DNA from 4 places in the Anaerolactibacter massiliensis genome. Region 3 is predicted to be linked to each of the others. Evidence: predicted binding sites of a transcription regulator. Region 3 holds the regulator's gene; each other region holds the start of a gene.
The links. The regulator HrcA, encoded in region 3, represses chaperone genes, less so after heat shock. The targets are predictions, from matches to a motif close to TTTTAGCACTNNNNNNNNNNNAGTGCTAAAA.
Positions count from the first base shown of each region.

Region 1: the regulator HrcA is predicted to act here: its motif matches at 3,536-3,566, upstream of C7E00_RS05210 (Hsp20/alpha crystallin family protein).
Region 2: the regulator HrcA is predicted to act here: its motif matches at 3,933-3,963, upstream of htpG (molecular chaperone HtpG).
Region 4: the regulator HrcA is predicted to act here: its motif matches at 2,597-2,627, upstream of C7E00_RS06135 (co-chaperone GroES).

Region 1 is NZ_OLMH01000002.1:339,629-345,094, reverse strand. Features, by position in the region: gene C7E00_RS05230 (flavocytochrome c) at 1-705, opposite strand, end outside; gene C7E00_RS05225 (helix-turn-helix domain-containing protein) at 1,183-1,500, opposite strand; partial or broken gene C7E00_RS16755 (Ada metal-binding domain-containing protein) at 1,549-1,683, opposite strand; gene C7E00_RS05220 (methylated-DNA--[protein]-cysteine S-methyltransferase) at 1,746-2,240, opposite strand; gene C7E00_RS05215 (DNA-3-methyladenine glycosylase family protein) at 2,243-2,893, opposite strand; gene C7E00_RS05210 (Hsp20/alpha crystallin family protein) at 3,051-3,476, opposite strand; gene C7E00_RS05205 (ECF transporter S component) at 3,671-4,267, opposite strand; gene C7E00_RS05200 (coiled-coil domain-containing protein) at 4,361-5,466, opposite strand, start outside.
Region 2 is NZ_OLMH01000002.1:295,240-300,705, reverse strand. Features, by position in the region: gene C7E00_RS05010 (putative RNA methyltransferase) at 1-770, shown strand, start outside; gene C7E00_RS05005 (NAD(P)-dependent malic enzyme) at 917-2,095, opposite strand; gene C7E00_RS05000 (2-thiouracil desulfurase family protein) at 2,082-2,522, opposite strand; gene C7E00_RS04995 (Fe-S-containing hydro-lyase) at 2,509-3,036, opposite strand; gene C7E00_RS04990 (fumarate hydratase) at 3,033-3,878, opposite strand; gene htpG (molecular chaperone HtpG) at 4,007-5,466, shown strand, end outside.
Region 3 is NZ_OLMH01000002.1:1,140,579-1,146,044, forward strand. Features, by position in the region: gene dnaK (molecular chaperone DnaK) at 1-1,778, opposite strand, end outside; gene grpE (nucleotide exchange factor GrpE) at 1,801-2,436, opposite strand; gene hrcA (heat-inducible transcriptional repressor HrcA) at 2,433-3,464, opposite strand; gene coaD (pantetheine-phosphate adenylyltransferase) at 3,619-4,107, opposite strand; gene rsmD (16S rRNA (guanine(966)-N(2))-methyltransferase RsmD) at 4,104-4,670, opposite strand; gene C7E00_RS09055 (FtsW/RodA/SpoVE family cell cycle protein) at 4,667-5,466, opposite strand, start outside.
Region 4 is NZ_OLMH01000002.1:532,052-537,517, reverse strand. Features, by position in the region: gene C7E00_RS06145 (O-antigen ligase family protein) at 1-509, opposite strand, end outside; gene groL (chaperonin GroEL) at 595-2,208, opposite strand; gene C7E00_RS06135 (co-chaperone GroES) at 2,238-2,525, opposite strand; gene C7E00_RS06130 (S8 family peptidase) at 2,648-4,912, opposite strand; gene C7E00_RS06125 (ATP-binding protein) at 4,909-5,466, opposite strand, start outside.

The sequences.
Region 1 (5,466 bases), 800 kb from region 3:
GGTTGCAGCAGAGACTGCGGTCTTGTAATCATCCGGATTCAGTCCTGCGGAAGTCAGCGCTGCAGCTGCTGCTTCCAGAACTGCATCACTGGTAACCGTAGCACCGGAAACCGTATCAACTCCGATACTTCCGGAATCCTTGATCTCCTGTGCCATCGTCTCCATCGCAGTATCGCCGATGCCCGGAGTCTCATCCTTGCCTTCAATCGATACGTCTGTGATCTTGGAATCTGTCAGCGTCAGCGTGACGGTAACATCTCCGCCCTTGCCCTGGGCTGTTCCTTCGAACGTTCCCGATACACCGCTTCCGCCAGCAGTCTGATAGTCATCCGGATTCAGTCCTGCAGACTTCAGTGCTGCAGCTGCTGCTTCGAGGACCGCATTGCTGGTCACCGTAGCACCGGAAACCGTATCTACACCGATCGTACCGGAACTCTTGATCTCCTGCGCCATGGTCTCCATCGCAGTATCACCGATTCCCGGAGTCTCATCTTTGCCCTCAATTGATACGTCTGTGATCTTGGAATCTGTCAGCGTCAGCGTGACGGTGACATCTCCGCCTCTCCCCTGAGCTGTTCCGGAATAGGTTCCCGAAACACCGGAACTGCCGGAAGAACTCATCTGGCCGGACACCAGGCTGAATACCAGGCATACTGCCAGGACGATTGCTGTAATAACCAGCGAACGTCTGCTTTCCTTCTCCATATTTCCTCCCTTTGCCTCTGCAGATCACGTCTGCTTTGCACGTGAAATACTATCATTGAACTGCTTTTTCGTACACAGTTTTTACGATGAAATCTGCATGGAAACACACAGAAAATGCCTGTTCTGAGCATTCTCTCAGAAAGCAGGACTGCGCTTCAGGTTCTCAATGAAAAACATCCTCTGTCCGAACCATATCTGCATGCATATTCACGCATGTGAAAACGCGGTCATAAGTCTGGAAACTGGCGAACTATTATATGTTAAGAAACCAGTATTTTTATTATGGTTTCCAGGAAACCAATAGTTGGCCGGGATCATTTCCCGGCGCTGTCTTCTTGGTCATTATATTAGCAGGTATTTCCGTTTCCGGAACTGAAAATAATCTTTTATTTCTGCGTTATTCTGAAAGAGCATTTTTTTCGGATTAAAGCGTTCTGAACTCAGATCTTCCTGGAAATTTCCGGATTATGAACCTGTTTATTCTCCACTCTTCCGATGTGTTATTGCGGTAATCCGTCGGAGTCTGCCCGGTTTCAGAACGGAAAAATCGGTTGAAGGAGACGACGCTTCCGAATCGGCAGATTCAGCAATATCAATCACCTTTTCCTCCGTTTCTGTCTGCAGACGTTCTGCTTCTTTCAGACGCATCTGGTCCATGTACACTTTCGGAGTGATGCCGTATTCCTCGCAGAAGACTTCTGCCATTCTGCGTTCTGAGATCCCATATTCGATGATGTGATCATGCCATTCAGACTCTTCCGAGTTGAGACTTTCCAGATGTAGCCTCAGCTGCATAGCCATTTCCTTCATAGGATGATAGATGAGCAGATCGCTCCGGCACCGTTTGCAGGGCCGGTATCCTGCCTTCATCGCTTCTTCTGCGGCTGAGAAAAATTCAATGTTCTCCCGCTTCGGCTTCTTTGACGTGCAGGAAGGTCGGCAGAAGATGCCGGTGGACTTCACGCCATAGAAGAAGATGCCATCCTAGTCCGCATCATTCCGGATGACTGCTTCATGCATTTCTTCTTCACCCAACCGATTCATTTCAGAATTTCTTCCAGTTTCAGCAATTTCTGCTTCCGTTCGATGCCTCCGGCATAGCCGGTCAGTTCCCCATGCGCACCGACGACCCGATGGCATGGGACGATGATGCTGATGCGATTATGGCCGACGGCCCCGCCGACTGCCTGGGAAGACATCGATTCTCTCCCTGTTTCTTCGGCGACCTGTTCTGCCAGCTCTCCATAAGTCACAGTGGTTCCATAGGGAATCTTAAGCAGCTTCTTCCATACCAGAATCTGAAATTCTGTTCCAGAAAGATGCAGGGCCGGAGTAAAGTCCGGTTTCTTTCCTGAAAAATACTGATCCAGCCATTGCTTTGCAGAATGGATGAATTCTGTTTCTTTCTGCTCCGGATGGACCAATCCTGCCCGATCGTATTTCTGCCCATCAAACCACAGTCCCGAGATTCCTGTTTCATCCGAAGCAATCGTCATCCTTCCCATTGGTGACTGATATTCTGAAATATACTGCATGCTCATCTCCTCCTCTTATGATCTGCCGGGTCCGTAAGCCCCGGAATTGCTCCGCTTGCGACAGCCCAAAGATAAATGCTTGCGGTGCTTCCATACGGACTGTAGCGCCTACGGTATTTCTCAAACTGGTCACGGCTGATCTTCCGATGCCGGTAGACCATTCTCATTCCCCTCAGAATGGCAAGATCTCCATAACTCAGAATATCCGGTTTCTGCATGCCGAACAGCAGAATCATCTCTGCCGTCCAAGGGCCGATGCCTTTCAGAGAAATCAGTGCTTTCTGTGCTTCTTCCTCAGGGAGTTTCTGGATCTCTTCCAGATTGATTCTCCCATCCTTTACCTTCTCGGCAAATTCAAGGATATAGTCTGCTTTATGAAACGTGGTTCCGTAAGCCTGAATTCTCTCTTCTCCTGCAGCCAGCAGTGTTTCCGGTGAAATCTCTCCGAGATCGCTCTGCATCTGTTCCCAGATCGAAGCAAGTGCTTTCGTCGAAATCTGCTGACCGATGATCTGATGAATCACAGAGCTGAATACATCGCTGTCCGCCGGCCGGTTCACATGGCCAAGCTGATCGATCACCGCTCCGAGTTTTCGGTCTTTCGATTTCAGATATTCCGTTTCTATTTCTCCATACGTAAAGTAACAGGTCATTGATCTTTCCTCAGAAAGTACTATAGCAAGCAGGAAGGACAGAATCTTCTCATTTTCGGAAATTCAATTTGCCGCTCAGCAGGATATGAAAAGCAGCAACCCTTCTTCAGGACTGCTGCCCTTCTGAATGAGGATCTGCTTCTTCAGGAAGCAATGCTCATTCAATCGTGATGTAGCTTTCTTTCGGCTCTTCCGGAACTTTCTTGGAAATCGAAAGTCTCAGAACACCACCATCATAAGATGCGCGAATATCGGACTCTCTGACATCATCGCCGACATACCAGCTTCTGCTGCAGGAACCGCTGTAACGTTCCTGGCGGATCACATGGCCGGCACTGTTCTTCTCTTCATGATCATGATCCTGATCAGCGGAAACAGTCAGCGTGCCGTCCTTCAGACTGATGTGGATATTTTCTTTCTTATATCCAGGAAGATCAATGGCAAGCTCATACGCCTGATCTGTCTCTGTCACATCTGTCCTCATCAGCGTATTTCCGCCGAAGCTGCGGAACGGATGATCGAAGAAGTCATCCATCATATCAAACGGATCATAGCTTTCTCTCTTTGCTGGGTTGTATCTCATATCAGTATCTCCTTCTGAGATCTCTCTCGATCTCTTTACACTATCTGTTATATCCAGAAAACTAGCACTGTCAATACTTGAGTGCTAATTATTTTATGAAGTATTCCGCGATAAGCAGATCAGAAAGCATAAAAAAAGACTGATATTTACGCGTAGTTTCGTATTATCAGTCTTCTTTTCAGATTGCAACGATCTCAGTATTTCGGAGCAACTTTCTTCAGCACGCCATTGTTTTCAAGACGCGGCCGGATCGCCAGGTACAGAATCGTCGAGATGATGACTGCCAGCACTGCATTCACAGCTGTCGTGATTGCATTGAACTGAGCAAGCTTCATGGCCGCTTTTTCCGGAGCACCGAGGATGACCGCCGTATAGAAGTATCCGAACAGAGGTTCTGCAATGCAGTTGAACAGCATGCCGGCACCAGTCGACAGGATCGTTGCTCTGGTCAGCTTCTTGCCGCTCAGGGTATTGATCTTGAACACTTTGTGAGCAACCGTTCCGGTGATGACACCGATCATGAGTTTCAGGATGATGGTCTTAGGAGCCACGGTGATATAGAGCGGATCCAGCACATCGCCGATGCCCATGCCGATGGCACCAGCAATGCCGCCTGGCAGTCCGCCCAGCAGCAACGCTGCGAGCACATCAAACGTATTGCCGAGATGGAATGCCGTGTAGCCGCCCGGGGTCGGAATGTTGATCTTCAGAAATGTGAATGCCACGTAAGCCAGTGCAGCAAATAAACCGGTGACGCAGATTTTCAAGGTACGATTTGAGTTCTTGTCCATATTCGTATATCCCCTTTGCTGAATATACGAACGAGTCTATCACAATCTGAATATGCATGAATATCCAATACTGAATAATTTTATATAACCAGATCAGAACAATGACTGCTGTTCCGTATGCCGGAACAAACTTGCCTGCTCCATTCTGGAAACCTGTTCGGATACCGATTCAGACTCCACCGTCATCCTGGTCTGGCTTTCACAACTGCGGACATTGCGCAGCTGGATGACCACATCAAACGAATTGGCAATCGACTGCGACGTGATATGCGTGAATGTGATGAGCTGGATATGGAGCGTCTGCACGATCTGCACAAGCGGACGCACCAGATGTTCCGAAGAAACCGACGCGAACGGGTTGTCGCAGATGACGGTTTCATAGCGCTCATTCCGTCCGTCTTCTTCAAACTCCGCATTGTCATTCTGGATATATGCCATCAGTGAAGCAATGACGATGAAACAGCTCAGCGAATGCTCTCCGCCGGAGTTCGAACGGCATGCCCGGTCCCAGTCCATCAGTCTGCTGTTAGCAGAAATCTTCTCGAACTTGTAGATCTTCACCGGAATATGGTCTCTCTGAAGATACGCATTGATCAGCTTCCTGGGATCCATCCGGGAGTCTCTGAGATCGGTATACTGTTTTCGATCTTCGCTGACTGCAGAAAGATCTCTTACCGTCTGTTCCAGATAATCCTTGAGACGTTCCTCAGAATGATCATCCGTATCCGGAAGATCAAATCTCAGCAGCGCAGTCGGCTGACTCTTTCCTTCTACGCGGACACGGGAACGTCTGGATACCTGTTTGATGCCATCGAGCACGGCTTCCGTTCTGCGGATCACTTCCCGGAACAGCGAATCCCGGTCATGGTCATAGCTGCTGAGGTCAGTATTCAGACGATCCAGGCATTGTGCGATCGTATGTTCTTTCTGCATCAGCATCTCTTCGAGCGTATTCAGCTCTTCCAGCGAAATCCGGTTATCAGAAAGACGCCGGGAATCCGCAAACACCTTGTCAAAGAACGAATCTTCCGCGCAGTATCTCTTCTGCTGTTCTTCTCTCGCATCGCTGAATACCGATAATGCACGTTCCAGTGAACTGCGCTTTTCATTCACAGCAGAAAGCAGCGTGCTGCACTGTTCGCTCAGGTGTTCGCGATCTGCTTCAAGAACCTCTTCCGTCGCCGGCAGGATTGGTTCCC
Region 2 (5,466 bases), 850 kb from region 3:
TGATCTGTCCGATCTGCAGAGCTGCCCTTCACCAGGAAGGAAACTCTCTCTGCTGTGCAAACCATCACTGTTTCGATATCGCCCGGCAGGGCTATGTCAACCTGGATCCCGCCTACCGGAAAGAACGCGGAGACAATAGGGAAATGGTTCTGGCAAGAACTTCATTTCTTTCTTCCGGAGCATATTCTTTTCTGAAAAATGAGCTCTCGGAAATGATCCGGGAACGGTCTCCGGAGGTGCTGGCAGATCTTGGCTGCGGGGAGGGCTACTATACGAGTTCTTTTCCAGCCCCGGAGAAGTATGGGTTTGATCTGTCCAGAGATGCCCTGAAGCATGCCGCGAAACACGATTCTTCCACCCGGTATGTGATTTCCAGCATCTTTCATCTGCCGCTGGCAGAGGAATCCTGTGATCTCGCAATTACCTGCTTTGCACCAGCCGCAGAAGAAGAGATCGTACGGATCCTGAAACCAGGAGGATATTTTCTGTATGTGATCCCTGGAAGAACTCATCTTCAGGAACTTAAGGAAATACTCTATGAACACCCGTATGAGAATGAAGAAGCACCTCTTAAAACGCAGATGAAGCTGATCCGTGAACAGCATCTCAGCAATCATTTTGAAGCAGACCAGGAGATGCTGAAAAATCTGTTTCAGATGACTCCGTATGCTTACCGGACTGGCGAAGCCGGAAAGAAGAAGCTGGAAGCAGTTTCCTTCCTGACCTGCACTGCAGAGTTCGTGATCCGCTGCTACCAGAAGAATTCGTAGGATAGAAAAAGAACCTGCCGCAAATACAGGTTCATTTTCTAATAGGAGGGAAAGAAATTTACTGTCAGCTCATCACTAACACTGACATCTTATCCTCCGATCGTGTGATTTTTGTGCAAGAATTGTGTCAATTCTGTGAAAACTGCTCACTTTCTGACATATCCGGAGCGGATCGCTTCTGCTTTGACGGCATTGGCGACAGTCGGCACGACTCTCTCATCAAATGCTGAGACAATCACATGATCCGTGGAAAGCTCTTCCTCAGAGACCAGCGACGCAATGCCTTTAGCCGCAGAAATCTTCATGCCTTCGGTGATCCGAGTTGCCTTGGAATCCAGGGCGCCGCGGAACAGGCCAGGGAAAGCAAGCAGGTTATTGACCTGATTCGGATAGTCGGAACGTCCCGTTCCGATGATCCATGCACCGGCAGCCTTGGCTTCCTCATACGTGATTTCGGGTTCCGGATTTGCCATCGGGAAGACGATGTTCTGCGGGTTCATGGAAGCGACCATCTCGCGGGTAACCAGATGCGGGGCACTGACTCCGACGAAGATATCGGCACCTTTCATCGCCTCTGAGAGACTTGCATAGTGCTGATGGTCGAGGTTTACATACTGCAGCAGCTCTTTCTTCAGACTGTTGTAGTTCTCAGCATGATCCGGGTCGACGCATCCATCCACATCGAATGCATAGATATGATGGAACCCGTACTGATACAGCATCCGGATGATCGAAGAACCGGCCGCTCCGCAGCCGCTGATGACAACCTTCTGATCTTCCGGCTTTGCTTTCTTCAGCCGCATGCAGTTAATCAGAGCCGAAAGCACGACAATCGCAGTGCCATGCTGGTCGTCGTGGAAGACCGGAATCGGGCATTCCTCAATCAGGCGGCGCTCAATCTCCACGCAGCGCGGAGCGCTGATGTCTTCCAGGTTGATTGCTCCGAAACCCGGCGCAATTGCTTTGCAGATGGCTACGATTTCATCCGGATCCTTGGTATCCAGGCAGATCGGCCAGGCATCGATGCCGGCAAACCGCTTCATCAGAAGTGCTTTGCCTTCCATGACCGGAAGGCCTGCCGCCGGGCCGATATCGCCGAGGCCAAGCACTGCAGTTCCATCAGTCACAACCGCAACCGTATTGCCGCGATCGGTATAGAGGTAGGATTTCTCCGGATCTTTCTGGATTTCCAGGCATGGCTGGGCAACACCAGGCGTGTAGGCAATGCTCAGATCCTGAGCATTCTCACACGGAACTTTCGGTTCCACAGACAATTTTCCATGATGTGCTGCATGCAGTTTCAGAGCTTCTTCATAGTAATTCATAGGTTTCCTTCTTCCATTCTGTATCATCGATGCATCTGATCCCATGTTCCTTCAGCATCTGTGCAAATATGCCATCTCCGGGAATTCTTGTATGCGAAAATGATCCATCATAAATGCCATTGCAGCCGCAGCTCGGGCTCGAGGACTTCAGAATAGCCTTCGTGCATCCATGTTTCAGACAGATCTCCAAGGCCTTTTCTGCCCCGGTCTGGTATTCCTGTGTCACATCAATTCCAGCAGTATTGCGCACATGTCCGTCTTTCTGAATCTCCGCACAAAGCCTCGGTGTCGGCAATCCGCCCAGTTCTTCCGGGCATACCGGAACTGCTTCTCCTTTTTCTACCAGCTCCCGGATTCCTTCGATCTCATGGCTTTTTCCATCATACCTGCAGCTGCAGCCCGCCAGGCAAGCGCTAACGCAGATCATAGATATCTTTCCCATCTGCATCCACTCCTACGAAGCATGGGAAGTCTTTCACCGTGAGCTTCACAATCGCTTCTGCCAGCAGATCCGCAAATGCGACTGGTTCTGAGGCGATAACCGAATGGCTGAGCAAGGCTCCGGCGCCCCCGCAGGCGACGAAGTAGACGGCATGATGAGTCTTGATTGCGTCTTTCACGGTTTCGCTGCGCCGGCCTTTTCCGATCATGATCTTCAGTCCATGATCAAGCAGTTCCGGCGTATAGGCATCCATGCGAGAGCTGGTTGTCGGCCCGCAGGAACCAATCGGCTGACCAGGCTTTGCCGGAGTCGGACCGGCATAATAGATGGCTGCGCCATTGAGATCCAGCGGCAGTTCTTTTCCTTCCTGAATCAGATGATGGAGACGCTTATGAGCCGCATCACGGGCAGTATAGATCACCCCGCTCAGTTCCACCGCATCTCCGGCATGCAGAGAAGAAATCTCTTCTTCAGATAATGGCAAAGTCAGTTTTCTCATAGTCGGATCTCCGTATGCCGGCAAGCATGGCAGCAGATATTCACAGCACATGGCAGCCCTGCAATATGCGTCGGGTATTCGAGAATCTGAATCTTCAGAGCAGTCGTATTGCCATGCAGTCCCATCGGGCCGATCTTCAGTTTCTGAGCTTCTTCCAGAAGTTCTTTCTCCAGTTCTGCATAGCGAGGATCCGGATTGGATTCTGTGAGCGGTCTCAGCAGTGCTTTCTTCGAAAGTTCGGCAGCGTAGTCGAAGGTTCCGCCGATGCCGACACCGACAATCATCGGCGGGCACGCATTCGGACCAGCCAGGCGAATCGTTTCCAGCACGAACTGCTTTACCCCTTCCACGCCTTCTGCCGGTTTCAGCATCCGGATCCGGCTCATATTCTCAGAGCCGAACCCCTTTGCCATCAGTTCCAGTGTCACTTCATTGCCCGGAACCAGTTCGGTATAGATGAGTGCCGGAGTGTTGGTTCCGGTATTTCTGCGGTCAAACAGCGGATCCGAAACCACCGAAGCACGCAGATAGGCTTCGGTGTATCCCTCGGCAACGCCTTGCTGGATCGCTTCCTGCAGACTTCCGTTGATGAAGTGCACTTCCTGTCCGGCTTTCACCCAGACAATGGCCATGCCGGTATCCTGGCAGATCGGAATGTTCTCATTCTCAGCAATATGGGCATTATCCATCAGCATGTCCATTGCAAACCGGGATCGTTCGTCGGTTTCGTTCTGGGCGCCCTGCTTCAGGGCTTTCAGAATATCCGGAGAATAATGCACGGCAATGGTTCCGCATGCTTTTTTCAGCGCAGCGCGAATTTCTGCGACATCCAGTTCTCTCATTGCCTGTATTCTAACATCTGCTAAGCAGGTTTTTGCAGGCAATTCGCTCAATTGCTCTTGCACTCTATGCATATGAGTGCTAAACTTCTTTAGCAGTCTGATAAGCCGAGTGCCAAGGAGGTTGAAACATGGCAAAGAAACAGTTCAAAGCAGAATCAAAACGGCTTCTGGAATTAATGATCAATTCCATCTATACGAACAAGGAGATATTCTTGCGGGAGCTGATTTCCAATGCAAGCGATGCACTGGATAAGCGGTATTACGAAGGTCTGACCGACGCTTCTAAGAATGTCGATAAGAAAGACCTCTGGATTAAAATTGAGCGGCATCCTGAGAATCGCACCCTTGTCGTTGAAGACAGCGGCATCGGCATGACCAGCGAAGAGCTGGAGAAGAATCTCGGCACCATCGCAAAGTCCGGATCCGCGGAATTCCGGGAAGCACTGGAAAAGAAGGATTCTGACATCGATATCATCGGTCAGTTCGGGGTCGGATTCTACAGTGCCTTCATGGTTGCCAAGAAGATCACCGTAGAATCCAGAAGTGCGAACAGCGACAAGGCATATTCCTGGGTTTCTTCCGGTGAAGACGGATATACGATCTCCGAGATCACAAAGGATACCATCGGAACGAGAATCACTCTGGAGCTGAAGGATGATACGGATGATGTGAAGTATTCCGATTATCTCGAAGAGTACAAGATCCGCGAGCTCGTGAAGAAGTACAGCGACTATGTACGCTATCCGATCAGAATGGAAGTCACCAAGAGCGTGCCGGATCCGACCGATGACAAGAAGACCATCGATACGAAGGAAGAAGAGACCTTGAATTCGATGATTCCGCTCTGGAAAAAGAAGAAGAGCGACATCAAGCCGGAAGAATACAATGAGTTCTACAAGAACAAATTCAATGACTGGGAAGATCCGCAGAAGGTTCTTCATTACAGCGTAGAGGGCAATGTCTCTTATACTGCCCTGCTGTTCATCCCGGCAAAGGCTCCTTACAACTTCTACAATACGGACTTCGAACCAGGTCTGCAGCTGTATTCCAAGGGCGTGTTCATCATGAACAAGGCCAAGGATCTGCTGCCGGAGTGCTACCGGTTCGTGACTGGTCTGATTGACTGTGAAGATCTGAACCTGAACATTTCCCGTGAGATCCTGCAGCAGGACAGCCAGGTCAAAGCACTGGCTGCTTCCGTCGACAAGAAGATCACGAACTTCCTTCAGGATATGCTGAAGAATGAACGTTCTGAATATGAGAAGTTCTTTGACAACTTCGGTCTGAATCTGAAGTACAGCATCTATAAGTCCTATGGCATGGACAAAGAGAAGCTGCAGGATCTGCTGCTTTACAAGTCCAGCAAGGAAGGCAAGTATGTCACGCTGAAAGAATATGCGGACCGGATGCAGGCTGACCAGAAAGCAATCTATTACGCTGCCGGCCAGACTGTTGCGGATATCGAGAAGCTGCCAGCCCTTGAGAAAGTTCGTGACAAGGGCTACGAGATTCTCTACTTCACGGATGCGATTGATGAGTTCGTGATCCGCATGATGCAGAGCTACAATGACAAGCAGTTCAAGTCGAT
Region 3 (5,466 bases):
CTGCCGGCATTCTGCTGAGTGCCTGCACTCTGCTGCTGGCCGCCGGCATTCTGATACATGGACTGAGCCATCTCATTGGCTGCCTTTTCCAGGGCATCCATCTTTGTCTTCAGACCATCCATATCATTCTTGTCAATGCATTCCTGCAGCTCATCGCGAAGCTTCTTGACCTCATCCTTCTGAGCCTGCGTGACATTCGGGTTCTCAGTCTTCAGAGTCTCATCAATCTGATTGATGTAAGCCTCTGCCTTGTTCTTGGTCTCGATGTCTTCCTTCTTCTTGTCATCCTCAGCCTTGTTCGCCTCAGCTTCCTTCACCATGCGGTCGATCTCAGCATCAGAGAGATTGGAAGAATTGGAAATCGTGATGCTCTGTTCCTTGCCGGTACCCTTATCCTTAGCGGACACATGCACGATACCGTTGACATCGATATCAAACGTGACTTCAATCTGCGGAACACCTCTGCGCGCCGGTGCGATGCCATCGAGCTGGAAGTTGCCCAGCGTCTTGTTATCAGCAGCCATCGGACGCTCACCCTGCAGGACATGAATGTCAACTGCCGGCTGATTATCCGCAGCCGTAGAGAATACCTGGCTCTTCGAAGTCGGGATCGTGGTGTTTCTCGGAATCAGAACGGTCATGACACCGCCGAGTGTTTCAATACCAAGAGACAGCGGAGTGACATCCAGCAGAAGGACGTCCTTCACATCGCCGGCGATGACGCCGCCCTGAATTGCAGCACCGATTGCGACGCACTCATCCGGGTTGACGGACTTGTTCGGCTCTTTGCCGAGCTCTCTTCTGACTGCTTCCTGAACTGCCGGGATACGGGTAGAACCGCCGACCAGCAGAACCTGATCAATGTCATTGGCAGTCAGCTTTGCATCCTTGAGCGCCTGACGGACCGGTCCCATGGTCTTGTCGACCAGGAATTTTGTCATCTTATCAAACTCTGCACGAGTCAGCTTAGCTTCGAGGTTCAGAGCACCGCTGCCATCCTTTGCCATTGCGATGAACGGCAGGGAGATATCGACTTCCAGCATGCCGGAGAGGTCTTTCTTTGCCTTTTCAGCAGCATCCTTGAGTCTCTGCAGGGTCATGTTGTCTGCTTTGAGATCAATGCCATGCTCTCTGCGGAAGTTGTCAGCAAGCCAGTCGATGATCACGTTATCGAAATCATCGCCGCCCAGATGAGTATCGCCAGCCGTAGCCAGAACTTCGAACGTGCCATCTGCGATATCGAGGATACTGACATCGAAGGTGCCGCCGCCGAGGTCATAAACGAGAACCTTCTGTTCCTTATCGCCCTTATCGATACCGAATGCAAGAGCAGAAGCAGTCGGCTCATTGATGATACGGACAACATCCAGACCAGCAATCTTGCCGGCGTTCTTGGTTGCCTGACGCTGTGCATCGTTGAAGTATGCCGGAACAGTGATGACAGCCTTCTCGACCTTCTCACCAAGGTATCCTTCTGCATAGTCCTTCAGGTAGGACAGAATCATTGCGGAAATCTCTTCCGGCGTGTACTGCTTGCCTTCCAGAGTAACCTTCTCATCGGTACCCATCTTTCTCTTAATGGAATACACGGTATTCTTGTTCGTGATCATCTGACGCTTTGCAGCATCCCCGACGATGCGGTCGCCGTTCTTGAATGCAACGACAGACGGAGTGGTGCGGTTGCCTTCCGGATTGGTGATTACCTTAGGCTCCTTGCCTTCCATGACTGCAACACAGCTATTCGTAGTACCTAAGTCAATTCCGATAATCTTAGACATAATATTCTTTTTCCTCCTGAGCTTATTCGCTCACCTTTACCATAGCGGCTCTTAACAGCCGATCTTTCAGCTTGTATCCCTTCTGAAGCACCTGAGTAACCATGCCGGGCTTCACGCCTTCGACATGCTCGGTCATCATTGCCTGCATCAGATTCGGATCATATTCTTTTCCGTCTGCTTCGATTTCCTCGACCCCTTCTTTCTTCAGGGCTGCAGTCAGACTCTTCAGAACCATCTCGAATGCCTTGCGGTAATTCTCATCATTCGTATCCGCAGCCTTCACAGCCAGGGCCCGCTCGCAGTTGTCGATGCAAGGGAGAATCTCCTTGGCAAAGTCTGCGATGTGGTACTTCATGTGCTGATCGAATTCGTTTGTCAGCCGCCTGCGGGTATTTTCGGTATCCGCATAAGCTCTGGCATAGGCATTCTTCAGCTTGTCTACCTGTCCCTGCAGTTCTGCATTCTGTTTCTTCAGGGCTGCGATTTCTTCTGCCTTCGGATCAGGTGCAGGCTTCTTCTCTTCTTTCTTTTCGGAAGAAGCTTCTTTCTGTTCTGCAGGTTTCTGCTCCTGTTCCTTCGGAGCAGCCTCGCTGCTCTCCGAAGGTTCCGGCTGCTTCTCAGCTTCCGGTTTCTTCATGTCCTGTGTTTCTTCGCTCATTTTTTCTTTCCATCGCCTCCGGATCGATACATGTCTTCTATCATCTGGGCAACATAGTCCAGCATCGAGACAACCCGTTCATAATTCATCCGGGATGGCCCGACGACCATCAGCTGCCCTTTCTCATCTTTATTCACATGGAACGTACTTCGGACAATTGCCACATCATTGACCCATGTCAGTTCTGCACCCTTGCTGGTCGTTACCGTCACGGCATGCTCGGAATTGTTCAGTTCTTTCCACTTGGAAGTATCATCGAGCACCGACATCAGCTTCTTGAGCTTGCTGATATCTTCGAATTCCGGCTGATACAGCATCTTGTCCTTGCCGGAGAAGTAGACGTTCTCGCTGGCAAACTTCACGAATGCCTGCACGAATGCGGTGAACAGCACATCGTGCTGCTCCACGACCTGGCCAAGCTCCGGTTTGAGCTCTTCCATCCGCTGGACCAGCTCGCTGACCGGCACATCCTTGAGCCTCTGATTCAGCACATCGGTGCACGTCTCGATGTCCTTGATGGATATTGCCCGTTCGAAATGGAAGTTCTTCGTTTCCGTATGACCGGTATTCGTGATGAATACGGCTACGGCATTCTGATCGTCAATCGGGAACAGCTTGATATGCTCCAGGCGCTGGGAGCTGGAATCAGGCCCCACCGCTCCTGTGGTCATATTGGTCATCTCGCTGAGGATCTGACAGCTCTGCTCGACCGCTTCCTGCACGTTGAGGTTTGACGCATCGAAGGCAGATCGGATGGCAACTTCCATCTTCTTGTCGATGTTGGAATCCTTCAGCAGATTCTCGCAATAGAACTTGTATCCGGCAGTGCTCGGAATCCGGCCGCTGGAAGTATGAGTCTTTTCGAGATAGCCCATTTCTTCCAGAACCTGCATATCATTGCGGATCGTCGCACTCGAATACGGGAGCTTGTATTTCTGCTGCAGAGTCTTGGAGCCAACCGGTTCTGCGGTTCGGATATATTCATCCACGATCGCTTTGAATATTTCTATTCTTCTTGGTGTCAGCATTCCGAATCGCCTCCTTTTAGCATTCATTTCGTTTGACTGCTAACAGTATAGCTCGAGGGTTTAGCACTGTCAATATTGGTGTGCTAAATCTTTTTGAATTTCTGAATCCCGCATAACCATGCCTTTTTCCTAAAGAAAAACCATCCGGAGATGGTCATATCTGCTGAAGTTTTTCTGTCACTCTGCCAATGATCGGCCGGGGCACGAAGCCCTCCAGGCTGCCGCCGTTGGAACCGATCTCCTTGACTGCCGAAGAGGACAGAAAGGAATACTCCGGCCTGGCAATGAAGAACAGTGTCTCGATCGTATCATCGAGCATCAGGTTCGCAGTAGCCTGCTGCAGCTCATATTCATAATCGGAAACAGCGCGGATGCCTCTGATGATGACGCCGGCATGATGGCCTCTTGCAAACTTTACGGTCAGGCCGCTGCCGATCGCCACATGTACATTATGGACATTCGTCAGCGCTTCGATGCTCTGCTCAATCATCTCGGCCCGCTCTTCTTCCGTGAACAGAACGTGCTTGTTCGGATTTCTCATGATAACGACCGTCACTTCATCAAAGGCATGAGATGCACGCTCGATGATATCGAGATGGCCGTTCGTGATCGGGTCGAATGTTCCGGGGTAGATTGCTTTCATATGTGTTCTCCTGCTTTTTCCTTATAATATGTGACTTTCGAGATGCCGTAGATCTTTTCCAGAACCCGCTGAAGCGAGCCGATGGAAGCAGCAAAGGATTCTTCCTTCAGGGATTCCACGGCAATGACTGCTCCGGGGTTCAGCAGATGTTTCTCTGACAGCAGGGATAGAATCGCTTCATTCTCCTGTTCTGCATACGGAGGATCGAGATAGACGATATCTGCTCTGACTTCTTTCTCTGCCAGCAGCTCGATGGCTTTTCTTGCAGAAACGTGATAGACCGTGCACTTCTCTTCAGTATGAAGAGAAGCGATATTGTTCCGAATGATGCGGCAGGCCGCAGGATTGCGGTCAGCGAAATACGCATGTTCCATCCCCCTGCTCAATGCTTCCAGGCCGACTGCACCAGAGCCTGCATAAAGATCGAACACAACCCCGCCGGAAAAGAAGCCGCCAAGCGTGGAAAAGACTGCTTCGCGGACTTTGTCGAGCGTCGGTCTGGTCAGGGAACCGCTGAGGGTTTCAAGTTTCCGGGATCCCCACTCCCCGGCTACGATTCTCACTGGATTTCCTTTCTGCGATAAGCGGAGATGACAGCCTGGGCAATGCCGATTGCCGACATGAACGACAGGGTCGAAGAACCGCCGGAAGAAATCATCAGCAGCGGGACGCCGGTCAGCGGAATCAGTCCGGTAACTCCGCCGATGTTAAACAGGCAGTGGATGACTAAGTATAATGCCGTGCCGACCAGGATGATTCTGCCCTTCTCGCTTCTCATCTTCATCGCATAGCGGAACAGCTGGATGACAATGATCAGATACGGGATGAAGATCAGCAGGAAGCCGATCAGGCCCATCTCCTCGACGACGATTGCGAGAATGAAGTCGGTATTCGCGGCCGGGAAGTTCGTGTATTTGCGTACGGAGTTGCCGAAGCCCAGTCCCGTCCAGCCGCCGGAAGCAAAGCTGATCAGGCCGTTGACGAGCTGATAGCCGGTATTATAGCGGTCGACGAAAGGATTGATGGAAGAAAGGAAACGGTTCTTCTGATATTCCTTCAGCGGCAGTTTCTCGATGAGCGCAACGCCCTGATCCGTCATCAGAAACAGGAAGAATACGATGCCAAGAATCAATAGACCTGCAATGAGTCCCTGAATCGGCTTCAGCTGCTTGTTTGCCGGAATGAGCATGCAGAAGGCAGCGATCAGCACGATGACGGCAGCCGAACCGGCATCAGACTGAAATGCCGCGATGATGATCAGATAGCTGAAGATGAAGATCAGCGGCCGCTTCCAGATATCCCTGCCCCGCGGATAGCGGGTGCGCACATCGCCGCAGTATGCGGCAATGATGAGATAGG
Region 4 (5,466 bases), 610 kb from region 3:
GGGCTCGTAACTGCATCATATGGAATGCCGAACACCGATTCATACCCATTTTTATAAAACAGGAACATGATCAGAGATACCGCTGCCAGACCGAATAATTCAATTGCAAGGATTCTGAACAGAGGGTCAAAGTCATCACTGAACGTGTCAGAATGATAGAAGCCTACGGTCACAGCAAGATAAGAAGTCATGATCAGAAAGAAGATCCCTGCGATCTGTCCAGAACTCGGAGAGGATGTCCCGAAAATCAGAGACAGGCAGGCAGCAGCACAAAGCCACGCAGAAGACCAGCTGAGAAGACCTTTCGGAACTCTATGGTGAATCAGATCAGAGAGAAGAAGGAACAGGGTCCAGATACTGCAGACCGCACGATTCAGCGTATAGAGAAAAGAAAGATCCGTTCCTTTCCCAAAGAAAAATGGCACCACCGCAATAATCACCATCATTGCATATAGATAGAACTTGCAGAGGTTTCTGCGATCTGACAGAAAATCAATCAATGTTTTCATCTTTCTCTCCAATAAAAAAACCGCCTTACACATTATATCGTGTAAAGCGGTCAATTCTACTTATGATCTGTTCTCTTCAGAAAGATCAATATTCAGGCATCTGCTGTGCAGGAGCCGGCTGCTTCTCCGGGATCTGCGCAACTGCAGCTTCGGTTGTGATGAAGAGACCGGAGATGCTTGCAGCATTGAGCAGAGCAGAACGGGTAACCTTCGTCGGGTCAATCAGGCCGGACTTGAACATATCAACCCATTCTCCGGTCTTTGCATTGAAGCCGACATTGGTCTTCTGAGCAAGCTGCTTCTCATAGATCTCATTTCCGTCATAGCCAGCATTCTCAGCAATCTGCATGATCGGTTCCTTCAGTGCATCGAGAACTACATTCATTCCCTTCTGCACATCGGTGACATCAGACTTCAGAGAATCCTTGACATCGGTATATGCCTGTACCAGAGCCAGTCCGCCACCGGTGACAACACCTTCAGCAACTGCAGCCTTGGTCGCGTTTAGAGCATCTTCAATACGGAGCTTCTTATCCTTGAGCTCCGTCTCGGTAGTAGCACCGACCTTGATCAGTGCAACACCATTGGTCATCTTGCCAAGACGTTCCTGAAGCTTCTTCTTGTCATAGTCAGACTTCGTATTTTCAATGGCAGAACGGATTTCTTCAACACGAGCCTGAACATCTGCCTTCTTGCCCTTGCCGCCGATGATCGTGGTCTTGTCCTTGCCGACAACAACCTTCTTGGCAGTGCCGAGGTCAGAGATCTTCATATCTGCAAGGTTCATGTTCAGATCCTTTGCAAAGAACTTTGCACCAGTCATGACAGCGATATCGCCGAGCTGATTCTTGGAGTTGTCACCGAAGCCAGGAGCCTTGGTCGCAACAACATTGAAGGTGCCTCTCAGCTTGTTGATGATGAGGGTGCTCATGACTTCATTGTCATAGTCATCCGCAATCAGCAGCAGAGCACGGTTCGCCTTGACGACTTCTTCCAGTACCGGCAGAATGTCCTGAATTGTATTGACCTTCTGGTCTGTCACCATGATCAGCGGGTTGTCCAGAGAGACTTCCATCTTGTCATGATCAGATACCATGTAAGGAGATACATAGCCCTTGTCATACTGCATGCCTTCGGTCATCTCAAGGGTGGTCTCGAAGGACTTGGATTCATCGACATTGATGACTCCGTCACGGCCGACCTTGTCCATTGCATCCGCAATGATCTGGCCGATCTCTTCCGATCCGGAAGAAACGGTAGCGATGGACTTGATGTCTTCAGAAGTCTTGACTTCCTTCGAACGCTTCAGCAGATCTTCTGCAACTGCCTTAGCTGCCTGATCCATACCTTCGCGCATCAGAACCGGGTTGGATCCCTTGTCTACTGCCTTCAGACCATTGGTAATCATGGACTGAGTCAGAAGAGTAGCAGTAGTCGTGCCGTCACCTGCAGTCTCATTGGTGTTATTTGCTGCTTCATAGACCAGCTTAGCACCCATGTTCTCGAACTTGTCTTCCAGTTCGATTTCCTTTGCAATGGTTACCCCATCATTCGTGATGAGCGGGGAACCATAAGACTTTTCCAGAACAACATTGCGTCCCTTCGGGCCAAGTGTGATCTTGACTGCATCAGCCAGCTTATTCACGCCATCCAGCATCTTCTGGCGGGCGTCTTTTCCGTACTTAATATCCTTTGCCATATTCTTCTATCTCTCTCTTTCTTTTCTGATTATTTCTCTACTACTGCAAGAATGTCTTCTGCAGAGATCAGCAGATAATCCTTCTTGTCATAGGTAACATCTGTTCCGGAATACTTCTTGTAGATGACTCTCTGGCCCTTCTTCAGATCAATCGGGATCAGCTTTCCATCTTCCGTCTTGCCAGGTCCTACTGCAACTACTTCACCAAGACTCGGTTCATCCTTCGCTTCTTTCGTAGTCAGAATGATACCGGAAGCAGTCTTGACTTCTTCCTTCACCTTTTCCAGTACTACATAATCATGCAACGGCTTCAACATATTCTTATTTACCTCCAGATGTTAGCACTCCGATTTCATGTTTGCTAACCAACAATGATTATCATAGCCGGAATTAGCACCATGTCAAGAGGAGTGCTAAATATTTTTCTCCATTTTCCTCCTTATTCGAGACTGATTTCCTGCTCTGCCTTCTGATAGATTTTCACTCTATTCTCAATACTTATTTCATTGACAATCCAGTTTCTCAAGCTGCACGCACGGATAAATTCCTCATATCGATTAATGCCATACATCTCTTTCAGAGTAATCACAAGCCCAAATCTAATTGGCTGGTTAGAGGCATTATCCTTCCGTTCTTTTCGAACAATCCTTATTCCCCAGAGACCATCCTCATATTTTTTTCTAGGGATTACATGTCTCTGAGGAATTTCATCAGTGATATGCTTGATGTTATCCCATTTTCGGAAATATTTTCGTGCATCTTCTTCATAGATCAGATGTATTCCTTCTTCTGATTGCATATTTGCCTTGATATCTTTCACTTTTTTCCCGTCTATTCTTCCAAAGTGCAAGTCCAGTTCAGTACCCGTATAGTCAACGCCCTGATCAGGATTACATTCCGGGAAGTAGACAAGTGTTGCTCGTGCAAAATAGGGATACTTATTATTATGAGCCGGGACCGGAACGTTGAAGTTATAGGTTTCATAAGAAAAAGCATCTCCACTGATGACAAATCTTATCTCATCACTTGGCACATTCAGTACGTCTTCAATCCTTGTAGGAACAACACCATATCCTTTTTTTTCGTCTGGTGACTTGCTCCATCCGCATGCCGAATCGATAAGAAGTGCTTTAGCGTTTTCCCTGGAAAGTCCCATGACATATATTAAATACGCCATCTTTCGAGTAATCCATGGAGCTGCATACGAGGTTCCACAGCCGTATCCGCAGATTCCGTCATCGTAGTATTTCATTTTCTGGTCTGCTTTTACTCCATCTCCACCGAAGCATGAAACATCCGGTTTATTGTAAAACGAAAGAACCGGACCAACTCTAGAATAGGATGCCGGCTCATGGTCCCGATTCACCGAATTCACCACAATCGAATTAATAGAATCAGCAGGAGATCCAATCCGATAGCCCTTAATTGCTTTCTTTTCGCCTGTTTTATTCGTGCCAGCAACCACAAAAACAATATTGTATTTATTCTGGAGGCGATCTAACTCAGCTGCAACTGGCGAGATGCAATTTTCATTCACTTCTGCTTCAGAACCAAGAGACAAATTCCAAACTCGGATATCCTGATTCTGTTCAACGATTCGTCTGATCTCCATTAATAGATGCATTGAACTGAATCTGTCGCCAGTCACAACTCCGAAATGCCTTACTCGAAAGTGTCCGCAGCCATCATCAAGTTCTGGATTAGCTCTCACACCATCAACAATCAGCGTTGTAACTGCCGTCCCATGAACGAAATCTTCGGGTTTAATCTTTATTTCACCGTTGATCAGACAGTGATTATCCACCCAACTACTGCAATAAGCGTTTGGATCAAATGGCGTATCAATAACGCCTACAATCGGTTCATCAGTTGGGTCCTGAATTAGTTTTTCTTTTATTGAAGAATTGGATTCTTCTTCAGGAGGTATATCATTCATGTCTTTGATCGTCATCGCAACAAGATAAGGAGCCGTTTCAGAAAGCAAAGCAAGTTCCTTATCTGAAAGCTTTGCTGACGTTTCATCAATAATCTGATTTTCAGATAGCTTAATGCCGCATCGCTCCATCACCTTCCGGATTGGTCCGTCGGTTTTATAAATTCGGATGATATGGTCACTATCAAGAGAAATATTCTTATTCGGAATATCAAAGCGTTCAACAAAACTGCATTCATATATGATTCTTAAAAAAGTAGTTCGTGCCATTAAATAATTAGCCCGATATGGAATCGAATTAAGGCTTTTTCCTGAAGGAGTTCGTGATGTTCCGATATCATTTGCAGAAATGACTCCCTCATAGTAATCATCAATAATCCTGGAAGCAGTTTTCAACTCTTCAATAGAATGCAGAACGGTTTCTTTCTTTACATAATAGACAAAAACATGCTTTTTTCTCTTCTGACCATCTGCATCTTCATTGAGAAAATAAGCCCCACGTATTCCATCATCAGATGTTGAGCCTTTATCTTTAAGGAGCTCTTTCAGCCTGTTCGATTTCGGGATGACACGGGTTTCGCAAGCAGCAATCAATTCACCTGACAGAATCTTCTGATTGTTCCAAAAAGTGTCTGCTCTTTCAAGATCAGAAGCAAGCTTTTCCAATTTTACCGACGATACAGAGACATCTGGTGGAAGAACAGGATCACCTGGCCTTGATGGGTTCTTTTTATGTGTGAATACCCCGTTCAGTTCAAGAAGTTTATTCATTTTCTTCTATCTCCTTTCAACTCCCGATCCACCGCACTCTTGGATTTACTGGTAAGAATTGCTATTTCGCGAACAGTAAACCTTTCATTCTTGAGCTCTTGAAGTTCAGAAGGAGATTTTTTACAGAAAACAAAATATAACCTTCGAAGATAGTCATATTCATCAGCTGAATCGCTGAAAGCAACCGCAGTACGAATCATGTTTTTCAGAATTCCTGGAGCTGGGAGAGATTCAACCTGATCCAGAATCTTTCTGAATATCCGGATATCTTTCCCCGCCAGGTTATATTTCGAAAGATACGATGCCAAAAGCTTTTCTGCAATTTTCGAAAGATCTTCGTGGGTATATCGATCAAAGCTGATCGTCGCATCAAATCTTCGTATCAGAGCTCTGTCAAGTTTATCCGCAAGATTAGTAGTTGCGATCACCACAGCATCTTCTTTCAGAGAATCAAGACCTTTCAGAATAGCTGTCGTAGCTCTGCCCATTTCACGAACATCGTTCTCATTTATTCGGTCTAAAGCAATAGCATCAATTTCATCAAATAGGAAAAT